DNA from 3 places in the Pseudomonas sp. DC3200b2 genome. Region 3 is predicted to be linked to each of the others. Evidence: predicted binding sites of a transcription regulator. Region 3 holds the regulator's gene; each other region holds the start of a gene.
The links. The regulator FliA, encoded in region 3, starts transcription of late flagellar genes. The targets are predictions, from matches to a motif close to CTAAAGTTTNNNNNNNNNNNGCCGNTAA.
Positions count from the first base shown of each region.

Region 1: ACP691_RS09900 (flagellar protein MotY) is a predicted target of FliA. The motif match lies at 1,961-1,988, and genes of this name have one in related genera.
Region 2: ACP691_RS13680 (methyl-accepting chemotaxis protein) is a predicted target of FliA. The motif match lies at 2,434-2,461, and genes of this name have one in related genera.

Region 1 covers NZ_JAFCTA010000003.1:110,087-114,698, forward strand. Annotated here, with positions in the region: gene rnt (ribonuclease T) at 73-747, opposite strand; gene pyrC (dihydroorotase) at 744-1,790, opposite strand; gene ACP691_RS09900 (flagellar protein MotY) at 2,025-3,044, shown strand; gene ACP691_RS09905 (argininosuccinate synthase) at 3,144-4,361, shown strand; gene ACP691_RS09910 (hypothetical protein) at 4,500-4,612, opposite strand, start outside.
Region 2 covers NZ_JAFCTA010000004.1:217,005-221,616, forward strand. Annotated here, with positions in the region: gene ACP691_RS13670 (NorM family multidrug efflux MATE transporter) at 1-1,353, opposite strand, end outside; gene ACP691_RS13675 (LysR substrate-binding domain-containing protein) at 1,483-2,403, shown strand; gene ACP691_RS13680 (methyl-accepting chemotaxis protein) at 2,559-4,544, shown strand.
Region 3 covers NZ_JAFCTA010000001.1:1,017,966-1,022,577, reverse strand. Annotated here, with positions in the region: gene ACP691_RS04915 (protein phosphatase CheZ) at 67-855, opposite strand; gene ACP691_RS04910 (chemotaxis response regulator CheY) at 874-1,248, opposite strand; gene fliA (RNA polymerase sigma factor FliA) at 1,470-2,216, opposite strand; gene fleN (flagellar synthesis regulator FleN) at 2,213-3,046, opposite strand; gene flhF (flagellar biosynthesis protein FlhF) at 3,208-4,530, opposite strand; gene flhA (flagellar biosynthesis protein FlhA) at 4,542-4,612, opposite strand, start outside.

The DNA of each region.
Region 1 (4,612 bases), on a different contig from region 3:
GTTAATGAGAATGCTTGTCAAAACGCCTGCAAGGACAATGTCAGGCAACCGATGAAAGGTCAGCCCGTTCGTTCAATCCGAGAAGTCGCGCCAGCCGCCCATCTGCTTCCAGCGGTTGACGATCCCACAGAACAGCTCCGCGGTTTTCTCAGTGTCATAGCGGGCCGAATGCGCCTCGCGACCATCGAAGTCGATATCGGCGCTCTGGCAAGCCTTGGCCAATACGGTCTGCCCGTAGGCGAGGCCAGCCAGGGTGGCGGTATCGAAACTGGAGAAGGGATGGAAGGGGTTGCGTTTGAGGTCGTTGCGAGCGACAGCCGCATTGAGGAACCCCAGGTCAAAGCTGCTGTTGTGGCCGACCAGGATGGCGCGTTTGCAGCCATTGGCCTTAAGAGCCTTGCGTACGCCACGGAAGATATCTGTCAATGCGCTTTCTTCGCTGACCGCCATGCGTAACGGATGGTTGAGCTTGATCCCGGTGAACTCCAACGCCGCCGGTTCGATATTGGCGCCTTCGAAAGGCTCGATGCGGAAGAACCAGGTATGGTCCGGAAACACGAAGCCCTTTTCATCCATGCCAATAGTGGTCGCGGCAATTTCCAGCAAGGCGTCCGTGGCACTGTTGAAACCGCCGGTTTCAACATCCACCACTACTGGCAGATAGCCGCGGAACCGGGTAGCCATGGGATGGCGGCTGGCGGAAGAGGAGGGGCTGTCCAGCTCGTCGTCGAATTGATCGTCGCTCACGCCTGCTCCTCCAGCAAACGCCATTGCAGGCTTTCGCCCGCGCGCAGGGGCACGACCTCATGGTCGCCGAACGGCAGGGCGGCGGGGGCCAGCCAGGGGTCACGCACCAGGGTGACCTTTTCGGTATTGGTCGGCAAACCATAGAAGCGAGGACCATGCAGGCTGGCGAAGCCCTCGAGGCGATCCAGCGCCCCGGCGCGATCGAAGGCTTCGGCGTACAGCTCCAGCGCGGCGTAGGCCGTATAGCAGCCCGCGCAACCACAAGCCGCTTCCTTGGCATGCCGCGCATGGGGCGCGGAGTCGGTACCCAGGAAGAAACGCTCATTGCCGCTGATGGCCGCTTCGATCAAGGCATCCTGGTGAATGTTGCGCTTGAGGATGGGCAGGCAATAGAAGTGTGGGCGGATACCGCCTACCAACATGTGATTGCGGTTATAGAGCAGATGATGCGCCGTGATGGTGGCGCCCAGGTGACTGCCCGCGCTTTTGACGAAGGCCACCGCGTCGGCGGTGGTGATGTGCTCGAACACCACTTTCAGTGAGGGGAAGCGCGCCACGATCCGGCTCATGTGCTGATCTATGAAGGCTTTCTCCCGGTCGAAGACATCCACCTCGGAATGGGTGACTTCACCGTGAACAAGCAGCGGCAGGCCTACCTCGGCCATGACCTCGAGCACAGGGAACAGGTTGTCGATGGACGTTACGCCGGAGTCGGAGTTGGTGGTCGCGCCGGCAGGGTAGAGCTTGGCTGCCTGTACGAAGCCGCTGGCCCGAGCGACGCGAATGTCTTCAGCACAAGTGCGGTCGGTCAGGTAGAGCACCATCAGCGGTTCGAAACGGCTGCCAGCCGGGCGAGCGGCAAGGATTCGCTGGCGGTAGGCATCGGCCTGTTCGGCGTTGCGTACCGGCGGGACCAGGTTCGGCATGACGATCGCGCGCGCGAACGTGCGCGAAACATCGGCGACGGTTTGCGTCAGGGCAGCGCCATCGCGCAGGTGAATGTGCCAGTCGTCTGGGCGGAGCAGGGTAATGCGGTCGGACATGGAGAGTACCAGGCGGGTAGAACTCAAGGGGCGCCGGCAGCGAAGCGGGTTCTGCCGAACCGTGGCCCGGAGCCTGCGCAACGGCGTGCCGCGCGCTGGAAGACCCTGCCCACTGCCTGGTGACGGGCTTGGGCGAATCCTACCGGAAAAGGCGCGCGGCATCATCCGCTATCAAGTTTGCCGAGACGCGACCGATACGCCTTGGGTACGCTGACATCTTCGCCGGAGCTTGCCGTGGGCCCTCGTTATCTTGCCTGTCTTTCATTGATTGCCTGCAGTCTGGCGGCGCTGCCGGCCATGGCGATCACTTTTCAGACGCCACTGGAGGCCGTGCAGTGGAAGGTAGAGGGTGACGTCTTTGAATGCCGCCTGAGCCAGCCGATCGCGAACTTCGGGGAAGGCCAGTTCGTGCGCCGCGCCGGGGAAAAGCCAGTGTTTCGGCTTACGGCGCCTGGCGCCGCGCTTGGAGCCGGCAGCGCCAGCCTGTATGCCGCCGCCGCGCCCTGGCAGCCAGGCCGCGCGGATGTCAGCCTGGGCGCGGTCCGCCTGGGCGCGGGGCCGGTGGTGATGACCTCGAGCCAAGGGCAGGCCAGCGGCTTGCTCGGCGGTCTCCTGGAAGGCCGCAGTAGCGTTGTGCGCACCGTGTCGAGCGAGACCGGGCGAGGCCTGGAAGTGCGTGTATTGCCGATCAACTTCAACAAGGCCTGGGCCGAGTATCAGGCCTGCGCGGCCAGGTTGCTGCCGATGAACTATGATCAGGCGCGGCTGAGCCAGATTCCATTCCCCGGCGCGGGCATGGACCTGAGCAGCGCGGCGAAGGCTCGCCTGGATGCCTTGTTGGCATTCATGAAGGCAGACCCTACCGTTAACCATATCGAACTGGATGGACATTCTGACAACAGCGGGAATCGCCTGACCAACAGGGAACTGTCACGCCGACGCGCGTTGGCCGTAGCGGACTATCTCAAGGCTCGCGGTGTTCCGGAAAACCAGATCGAAGTTCGCTTCCATGGGGAGCAGTATCCAGTGGTGCCCAATACATCCGCGGCCAATCGCGCCCGCAATCGCCGGGTGAACGTGGAGCTGGATCGCCGCCCCGGCAGCCCCGCGCCAGAGGCTCAACAGGTCACCTCCGAGCCGTCCGCTTCCGCTGCCAGTACCACCGCGCCTGGCCCGGCCCCGGCGGCTACGCCACCGGCAGCACCGGTTGCCGCTCCGGCCGCAAGCCCTACGCCAGGTAAAAAGGAGGGCTGAAAACTGTCGCTTCACGGACAGTGCTTGTCGCGCTACTGTAAATCCTCGCTGGGCGGCGTTAGAATCTGCGGCTTTCAGTAAAACCCGTGGAGTGATGGCATGGCGGACGTAAAAAAGGTCGTTCTGGCATATTCCGGCGGCCTGGACACCTCGGTGATCCTCAAATGGCTGCAGGATACCTACAATTGCGAAGTGGTGACCTTCACCGCTGACCTGGGCCAGGGCGAGGAAGTAGAACCGGCGCGCGCCAAGGCCCAGGCCATGGGCGTCAAGGAAGTCTATATCGACGACCTTCGCGAAGAATTCGTCCGTGATTTCGTATTCCCCATGTTCCGCGCCAACACCGTGTATGAAGGCGAGTACCTGCTGGGTACATCCATCGCCCGGCCGCTGATCGCCAAGCGCTTGATCGAGATCGCCAATGAAACCGGCGCCGACGCCATCAGCCACGGCGCTACCGGCAAAGGTAACGACCAGGTGCGCTTCGAACTCGGCGCCTACGCGCTCAAGCCCGGCGTCAAGGTGATCGCTCCCTGGCGGGAATGGGACCTGCTCTCCCGTGAGAAACTCATGGACTATGCCGAAAAGCATGGCATTCCCATCGAGCGTCATGGCAAGAAGAAATCGCCCTATTCCATGGACGCCAATCTGCTGCACATCTCCTACGAAGGTGGCGTGCTCGAAGATACCTGGACCGAGCATGAAGAAGACATGTGGCGCTGGACGGTTTCGCCGGAAAAGGCCCCGGACACGCCTCGCTATATCGAGCTTACCTACCGTAACGGGGACATCGTCGCCATCGACGGCATGGAAATGACTCCGGCCAGCGTCCTGGCCGAGCTCAACCGCATCGGCGGCGAGAACGGCATCGGTCGTCTCGATATCGTGGAAAACCGCTATGTAGGCATGAAGTCCCGGGGGTGCTACGAAACTCCCGGCGGCACTATCATGCTCAAGGCTCACCGTGCCATCGAATCCATCACCCTGGACCGCGAAGTTGCGCATCTGAAAGACGAACTGATGCCACGCTACGCCAGCCTGATCTACACCGGCTACTGGTGGAGCCCGGAGCGCCTGATGTTGCAACAAATGATCGACGCTTCCCAGGTTCACGTTAACGGGGTGGTGCGCCTGAAGCTGTACAAGGGCAACGTGATCGTGGTGGGGCGCAAGTCCGACGATTCGCTGTTCGACGCCACCATCGCCACCTTCGAGGAAGACGGCGGCGCCTATAACCAGGCCGATGCCGCGGGCTTCATCAAGCTCAATGCATTGCGGATGCGTATTGCCGCCAACAAGGGGCGGCAGCTGGGCTGATCCCATCCTGGTAAGGCGACAGTCCTGTCGAACTGAACCGCGGCGAACGCCGCGGTTTTTTTGCGTCCGAGAAGCCTGCGGAGATAGCAGGGCAGCATCGGCTGCGGCCTGCATCGCCTTTAGGCGCACTCCCCGGGCTCAAGTCTTGCGTCGTACCAGCAGCACATGGGTCGCGGGCCCGCCCTCGCTATGACATAGCGTCCGGGTGTGCTCGGCCCAGGCCTGGATCTGATCCTCGAAGCGGCCTGCTC
Region 2 (4,612 bases), on a different contig from region 3:
GGCCGGCCGCAGGCGTTTCATCTTCCATTCAAAGGCGGCCGTCAGGCTGACCGCGGCGCAGGCCAGGCCCAACGCCAGGCCCCACCAGACGCCCACTGCACCCTGGCCAAAGTGGAAGCCCAGCAGCCAGGCGGCCGGGGCGCCCAGCAGCCAATAGCAGCACAGCCCTACCAGGAACGTCAGGCGGGCATCCTTCAGCCCACGGATGGCGCCCATGGCAATGGTTTGCACGCCGTCGAACAGCTCGAACCAGGCGGCCACCGCCAGCAGCCGTAACGCCAGGGCATAGATGGCCGCGAACTCAGGGTCGGAGGCATCGATGAACAGGTCCACCAGGCGCTCGGGCGCCACCAGCAAAACCATGGAAAAGCTGAGCATGATCAACGCGCCGAAACCTATGCCAATGCGGCCGGCCTGATGCACGTGGCCGGGCTGGCCGGCGCCATAATGCTGGCCGATGCGCAGCGTGACGGCATAGGACAGCCCGGCGGGTACCATGAAGGCCACGGATACGATCTGCAAAGCGATCTGGTGGGCGCCGAGCGCTGTCTGGCCCATGTTGCCCATGCACAGGGCGGCAAAGGCGAACAGGCCGACTTCCACCGCATAGGTGCCGCCAATCGGCAGACCCAGCCGCCAGAGGCTTTTGAGCGATTCGGCACAAGGCCGGGCCAATCCGTGCAACACAGGGTAGGCCCGGTAGCCGGCATGGCGGTGGATATAGAAGGCCATGCTCAGGCCCATCAGCGTGGCCACCGTGGCCGTGACCAGCCCGATGCCCGCCAGGCCCAGGGGCGGCAGGCCGAACCAACCGTCGAGCAGGGCGAGGTTGAGCACCAGGTTGAGCGCGGTGGCGGCCACGCTGATGACCATCACCGGCGTGGCCTTGCCTACACCGCTGGTGAAGCCGCGCAGGGCCATGAAGCTCAGGGAGCCAGGCAGGGCAAAGGCAAGCACGCGCAGGAAGGTGCTAGCCGCGTTCACGTTTTCCGGTGCCTGCCCGAGTACCAGCAGTAGCGGTGGCAGGTTCCACAACAGCACGGCGCCCACCAGTGCCAGGCCCCAGGCCAGCCAAAGGCCCGCCTGGGTAAGACGGGTAACCCCGGTTGGGTCCGCGGCGCCATGCCGGATGGACACCAATGTGCCTACCGCGGCGATGACGCCAATGCAGAAAATCGACACGAAGGAATAGCTGGCGGCACCGAGGCTGCCCCCGGCCAGCGCCTGGGGACCGATGCGGGCCATCATCACGGTGTCGGTCAGGATCATCAGCATATGCGCCAGTTGGGACGCGATCAGCGGGCCGGCAAGGCGCATCAGGGCAGCGAGTTCAGAGCGGGCGGTCAATGGCATGGGGCAGACAATGGATTGATCGAAAAGAAACGATTCTGCGCTTTGCTCCAGTGCTTCGACAAAAGGATAATAGCGATCGCTGGCATGAGTCTGACTCATGCATGGATGCCCTTGTCAAATGGCCTGCCGATGACCCGTCGCCTTCCTCCTCTCTATGCCCTGCGCGCGTTCGAAGCTGCTGCCCGGCACAGTTCCTTCACCCGCGCCGCCGAAGAGCTTTCCATTACCCAGAGCGCGGTGAGCCGGCACGTGCGTACCCTGGAGGATTTCTTCGCCTGCCGCCTGTTCCAGCGCGCCGGACGCAACCTGCAGCTCAGCGAGGCGGGCCGCTTGCTATTGCCAGGCGTGCGGGAAGGCTTTTCTTCCCTTGAGCGTGCATGCGGGACCCTGCTAAGCGAAGACGGCATCCTGCGAATGAAAGCGCCGTCCACGTTGACCATGCGCTGGTTGCTGGCACGCCTGAGCCGGTTCCGGCATCTGCAAAGCGGCAATGAAGTGCAACTTACCAGCGCCTGGATGGACCAGGACAACGTGGACTTCCATCTGGAACCATTCGATTGTGCGGTGTTGCTGGGCAACGGCAGCTTTCCGGCAGACTGGGAGGCCACCTGGCTGTTCGACGAGCTGCTGATTCCGGTCGGTGGTCCGGAACTGGCGGGGCAGGGACCCTGGACCGCCCAGCGTCTGGCTCAGGCCGAGTTGCTGCACCCCACGCCGGATCGCCGCGACTGGCGGCACTGGCTGCGGCGAATGGGCCTGGAAAACCAGGTATCCCTGCGTGGAGGGCAGGTGTTCGACACGTTGGAACTGGGTATGATCGCCGCCGCCCGGGGCTATGGCGTCTCCATTGGCGACTTGCTGATGGTAGCCGAGGATGTGGCGGCGGGGCGGCTGAGCCTGCCCTGGCCCACCGCCGTGGCCAGCGGCGAAAGCTACTACCTGGTATGGCCGCGAACGCGCCCGGGCAACGAACGGGTACACCGGCTCAGCGACTTCCTGCGCGCCGAGGCGGCGGGCATGACGCTGCCGACAGTCACCTTGCTACGCTAGACAGTGCCGCTGAAATACCCAGGCGTGACGCTCAAGTAATCCCCCCTGCCGCCGACTTCATGACAGGGTCCGGTGTGCAGGATCCAACATCTTTATCGTGTACACCCTTGGAAGCCTAGAGACCGGCACAACCGGCACTTCCAACAGGAGCTAGAATGACTCAACCGCGTGCTTTCATCGCCAGGCAGCTCGGCATCGCATTGGCCATCGTCCTCATCGTCGTCATTGGAGGCAGTACTGCCTTTGCGCTGCGTTCCCTGGATCAGGCGAACCTGGTGACGCGCCAGGAACACATGGGGAGCGAGGCCAGGCTGCTTTCCGATCAGCTGGACACCTTCTATAACACCTTGCGCGACAGCACCCAGCGGTTGAGTGGGCTGTTCGAGTCGCGCTTCGCCGCCGGGCTGACCCACCACCCCGAGCAGCCGGTCACGGTAGCGGGCAACCCTACGCCCGGGCTGTGGCTGGGCGACGAGGTGCTCAACAATGACCTGCGCGAAGTCGACGATTTTCGCAAGATGACTGCTGGCGTGGCGACAGTGTTCGTGCGCAGTGGCGATGACTTCGTGCGTATCAGCACCTCCGTGACCAAGCAGGATGGCAGCCGCGCTATCGGTACACAGCTCGATCATGCCAGCCCGGCCTATCAGAAATTGTTGAACGGGCAGAGCTATGTAGGCGCGGCCGCCTTGTTCGGTCGTTCCTACATGACTCAGTACACCCCAGTGCGCGACCGTGCTGGCAAGGTGATTGCTGTCCTGTTCGTGGGCTTTGATTACACCGACGCTCAGAAGGCGCAGTTCGACAACCTGACCCACTTCCGCATTGGCAAGAGCGGCTCACTGGCCTTGCTCGACGCCCAGAACCGTTGGCTGATCGCCCCGGCGGGTGTCAAGAACGCAGAGGCGGCGGCCCAGGCGCTGGGCGGCGAACACGGCGCGTCCGGCAAAGGGCACTTCTGGAGCGATGGCGAAGTCGAGTATTACTCCGTCGGCGTGCCCTTCGCCCAAGGGCCATGGCGGGTGATCGCCAGCATGCCGATACAGGAGTTGCGCGCAGTGACTTGGGATGTGGGCACCAAGCTGGCGCTGGGTAGCTTGCTCGCAACCCTGCTCGCTGTCGGCGCGGCCATTCTACTGTTGCGTCGCCGCCTCAAGCCCCTGGGCGATCTGGTCCGCCAGGCAGAAGCCTTGGGGGCGGGTAACCTGGAGGCCCGCCTGAACGTGGCCGGCAACGATGAAATCGCGCAGTTGGCTCGTAGCTTCAACCATATGGGTGATGCCCTGTCGACCATGGTGCGGCACATCCGCGCAGCGTCCGAGCAGGTGAGTGACCGCGCCAAGGCGTTGTCCAGCCTGTCTGCAGGCGCCTATGAAGGCATGGAACAACAGAGCGGCGAAATCACCAGCATGGCGGGTGCGGTCGAGGAGTTCAGCGCTACTTCCTTGAATATCGCTGACAACATGAGCGAAACCGAGCGTGTCGCACAGCAGAACGCCGAGCATACCCGTACCGGGCGCAGCTCCATGGACCAGGCTTCCTCGTCGTTGGAGCAGATCGCCGGTGCCCTGAACGATACCGCCAAGGTGATAGATACCCTGGGTCAACGTTCACAGGAAATCGGTGGCATCGTGGGCGTGATCACTTCCATCGCCGAGCAGACCAATCTGTTGGCACTTAATGCCGCCATCGAGGCCGCCCGGGCTGGCGAGCAGGGCAGGGGCTTCGCCGTGGTCGCCGATGAGGTACGCAGCCTGGCCTCGCGTACCCGTCAGGCGACAGACGAAATTTCCACCATGATCGCCAGCATCCAGCAGCAGACCGGCCAGGCGATCCAGACCATGGAGCAGGGCAATCAACTAATGGAAGAAGGTTTGTCCCGCAATGCCAAGGTAGCGGACGCCCTGTCTCGAATCGACGAGCAGAGCCGCATGGCCGGGCAACAGTTCGCTGCCATCGCCACCGCGACCCAGGAGCAGAGCGATACCGCGACCCTGCTGAGCAGCAATCTGCAAAGCATCGCCCACGCCAACAGTGAGCAACGGGAAGTCGTATCCAACCTGGCGATCACGGCGCGTGACCTGGAAAGCCTGGCGGCCGAGCTGAGCCGCGAGGTAGACCGCTTCCGCGTCAGGAACTGACTGTAGGCGCCCGTTGGTGGTGCTTGCTCGGATCGTACAGGCGTCAAGGATGACGCCTCGGCGCGGCG
Region 3 (4,612 bases):
CGGTAATTGGCATCCGGCTCGGATAGCGCCCTTGGGCGCCTGTACGATGAGCCCACCCTTCAGGGGTTAGAACCCTAGGCTGGAAAGCAGGTCATCCACATCGTCCTGGCCGGATACGACGTCTTCACGCTTATCGGCATGAATCTGCGGACCTTCACCCCGGGAAGCGTCTTTTTGTGGATTTTTTTCGCTCTGCAGGCTCTGCGGGTCATGCTGGATACCGGCGAAACGGTCCACCTGGCTGGCCATCAGCACCAGCTTGAGCAGGTTCGATTCCACATCCGTCACCAAGGCGGTGACGCGCTTGATCACCTGGCCGGTAAGGTCCTGATAATCCTGGGCCAGGAGAATGTCATTCAGGCTTGAGGATAGCCGCCCGGCATCGCTCTCACTGCGTGCCAGGAAAGCATCGACGCGCTTGACCAGGTCACGGAAGGTATCGGCATCCACCTCCCGACGCATGAAGCGCTGCCAGTCTACCCGCAATGCACGGGCTTCCTCGCCCAGGTCATGGACCAGGGGCGTGGCCTGCTCCACCAGGTCCATGGTGCGGTTGGCGGCGTTTTCCGTCAGGCGCACCACATAGTCAAGGCGCTCGGTGGCATCCGTGATCTGTGATACCTCCTCGGCCTGCGGCGAGCGAGGGTCGATCTGGAAATTGACGATGGCGCTGTGCAGCTCGCGTGTCAGCTTGCCCACTTCCTGGTACAGGCCACGATCGCGCGTCTGGTTCAGCTGATGAATCAGCTGCACCGCGTCGCCGAACTGACCCTTCTCCAGGCTTTCGACCAACTGGCGGGCATGGGTTTTCAGGGTCGACTCAAAGTCACCCAACGGCAGATTACTGGACTCCATGGCGCCCCCTATGCGGCCTCAGCTGTTGACACGCTCGAAGATCTTCTCGATCTTTTCTTTCAGCACCTGGGCCGTGAAAGGCTTGACCACATAGCCGTTGACGCCGGCCTGGGCCGCCTCGATGATCTGCTCGCGCTTGGCCTCGGCGGTCACCATCAGCACCGGCAGATGCTTGAGACGCTCGTCGGCGCGCACCTGGCGCAACAACTCGATACCGGTCATGCCCGGCATGTTCCAGTCCGTGACCAGGAAATCGAAACCGCCGCTCTGGAGCATTGGCAAGGCCGTATTCCCGTCGTCAGCCTCTGAGGTATTGGTGAAACCCAGGTCGCGCAACAGGTTCTTGATGATCCGCCTCATTGTCGAAAAATCGTCGACGATAAGGATTTTCATGTTCTTGTCCAAGTAAACCTCCAAGCAGTCTCAAACACGCCCGCTCCGGGACGTGCAGTCAATCGAATCCGGTTTTGCACACTTACACGACTGCCTGAGCAGGCGTGGCGGGCGGTGATATCACACAGCCGGCACACCGTTCCAGCATTCTCTTTCATTTTTGCCGCCAAGCGCCCTTTCGCGCACCGACGGCACCCCAAATCCTGTTGCGCCGCCGCGCCTCAGCGCGCGCTGCGCCACTCACCCAGGCGGCTGCGCAAGCGCGCCGCGCACTGGCTGTGCAGCTGGCTGACACGAGATTCGCTCACGCCCAGGACTTCGCCGATTTCCTTGAGGTTGAGCTCCTCGTCGTAGTACAGCGACAGCACCAGGCGCTCGCGCTCCGGAAGGTTGGCGATCGCATCGGCCAGGGCCCGCTGGAAGCGCTCGTCCTCCAGCCCCCTGGCCGGCTCGCCGCTACCACTGGCGCCGTCCTCGTGCAGCCCTTCGTGCTCGCCGTCCTGCAATAGGTCGTCGAAACTGAACAAGCGACTGCCCAGGGTATCGTTGAGGATGGCGTAGTATTCCTCCAGCTTCATGTTGAGTTCGGCAGCTACCTCGTGATCTTTAGCGTCACGGCCAGTTCGAGCTTCGATCCGGCGGATGGCTTCGCTCACGGTGCGGGTGTTGCGATGCACCGAGCGTGGCGCCCAGTCACCCTTGCGCACCTCGTCGAGCATGGCGCCGCGAATGCGGATACCGGCGTAGGTCTCGAAGCTCGCGCCCTTGGTGGAGTCGTACTTGTTCGCCACCTCGAGCAGGCCGATCATGCCTGCCTGGATCAGGTCCTCGACCTGTACGCTGGCGGGCAGTCTCGCCAGCAGATGGTAGGCAATGCGCTTGACCAAGGGGGCATAGCGCTCAATCAGCTCGTGCTGCTGTGACTGACGAGAGGCATTGTTGTACATCCGGTATCCACTGGCGCTCATGAGACAGGCCCCGCACTGGTTTGCTGTACCAAACGTTCGACGAAGAATTCGAGATGCCCCCGCGGGTTGGCCGGCAGCGGCCAGGTATCCACTTTCTGCGCGATGGCCTTGAAGGCCAGGGCGCACTTGGACCGCGGGAAGGCTTCGTAGACGGCGCGCTGCTTCTGCACAGCCTTGCGCACGGTCTCGTCATAGGGCACCGCGCCCACGTACTGGAGCGCAACGTCCAGGAAGCGGTCGGTCACCTTGGTGAGCTTGGCGAACAGGTTGCGCCCTTCCTGCGGGCTCTGGGCCATGTTCGCCAGTACTCGGAAGCGGTTCATGCCGTAGTCGCGGTTGAGCAGCTTGATCAGGGCGTAGGCGTCGGTGATCGAGGTGGGCTCATCGCACACTACCAGCAATACTTCCTGGGCGGCGCGCACGAAACTGACAACCGAGTCACCGATGCCCGCGGCGGTGTCGATCACAAGCACGTCGAGGTTGTCGCCGATCTCGCTGAACGCCTGGATCAGCCCGGCGTGCTGTGCCGGACTGAGATGGACCATGGTCTGGGTGCCCGAGGCGGCCGGCACGATGCGGATCCCGCCCGGTCCCTGCAAGAGCACGTCGCGCAGGTCGCAACGCCCCTCGATGACGTCGGCCAGGGTGCGCTTGGGAGTCAGCCCCAGCAAGACGTCGACATTGGCCAGGCCCAGGTCAGCGTCCAGCAACATCACCCGCCGGCCGAGTTCGGCCAGTGCCAGCGATAGGTTCACTGACACGTTTGTCTTGCCGACGCCGCCCTTGCCGCCGGTCACCGCGATCACCTGTACGGGATGCATGCTGCCCATTCGTTCTTTACCCTGTCACTAAGCCGCTGGCTACACCACGGCCCGCTCGCCCCTGGGGCGAACCGGCACTGCGCGCGGTGCAGGTAGGTTCCAAGCCAAGCAGCACGCCCTTGGGCGTACTGTCGCGCAACCACTTGCGCATGCATTTCATCTTCATCACCTCAACCCGCGCGCTTGCTCGGGCTGTGGTAGAGGTCCGCGAACATGTCGGCCATGGCCTCTTCGCTGGGCTCCTCTTGCATCTGCACGCTTACCGCCCGGCTCACCAGCTGGTGCTTGCGCGGCAGATGCAGGTCGTCCGGAATACGCGGGCCATCGGTCAGGTAGGCCACCGGCAGATCATGACTGATCGCCAGGCTGAGCACCTCGCCAAGGCTCGCCGTTTCGTCGAGCTTGGTGAGGATACAGCCTGCGAGGCCACAACGCTTGTAACTATGGTAAGCAGCCGTCAACACTTGCTTCTGGCTGGTCGTGGCCAGCACCAGGTAATTGCGCGAGCGAATGCCGCGTCCCGCCAGGCTTTCGAGCTGCAGTTTGAGGGCCGGGTCACTGGCTTGCAGGCCCGCGGTATCGATCAGCACCACGCGCTTGCGTAGCAGTGGTTCCAGCGCCTGGGCCAGGGATTGGCCAGGATCGACGTGGGTCACCGGCACATTGAGGATGCGACCGAGGGTCTTGAGTTGTTCCTGGGCGCCGATACGGAAACTGTCCATGCTCACCAGGGCAATATTCTGCGCGCCGTATTTGAGTACATATCGCGCCGCCAGCTTGGCCAGGGTGGTGGTCTTGCCCATGCCGGCCGGGCCGACCATGGCAATGACCCCGCCCTCTTCCAAAGGCTCGGTCTGGGGCGTGGCGATCATCCGGGCCAAGTGGGCCAGCAACATGCGCCAGGCCTGACGCGGCTCGGCGATGCCTTCCACCTGAGCCAGCAGGTCACGCGCCAGAGGCCCTGACAGGCCGATGCGCTGCAACTTGCGCCAGAGGGTCGCCTGCTCCGGGCGGCTGCCTTGCAGCTGGGTCCAGGCCAGAGAGCCAAGCTGGACTTCCAGCAGCTCGCGCAGGCCGGACAGTTCGGAGCGCATGGAGTCGAACAGGCGCTGGTCCACCGCCGCCGGAGCAGGCGTGGCCGGGGCCGCCGGACGGGGCGCTTCGTTGAGGGTAGGCTCGATCAGCGGCTCGGGCGCGGTCAGGGGCAAGCCGGCGAACAATTGACGGTTGGTCACGCCGTCGCTGGCGCTGCGGGTATCCAATTCCGCCTGGGCCGACACGATGCGCGACTGCGTCTTGCGCAACTCGTCCTCGAGTTCCATGTTCGGTACGCGCGGCGCCAGGGCCGACAGCTTGTAATCCAGCGCGGCGGTAAGCTCGACGCCACCGGCGATCCGGCGGTTACCGATGATCGCGGCGTCAGCGCCCAGCTCGTCACGCACCAGTTTCATGGCTTGACGCATATCCGCGGCGAAAAAACGCTTCACTTGCATATCCCGCTACCTCAGCCGTTGGGCCCTACTGTCGCAACGATCGTCACTTGTTTGTTATCCGGTATTTCCTGGTAGGCCAACA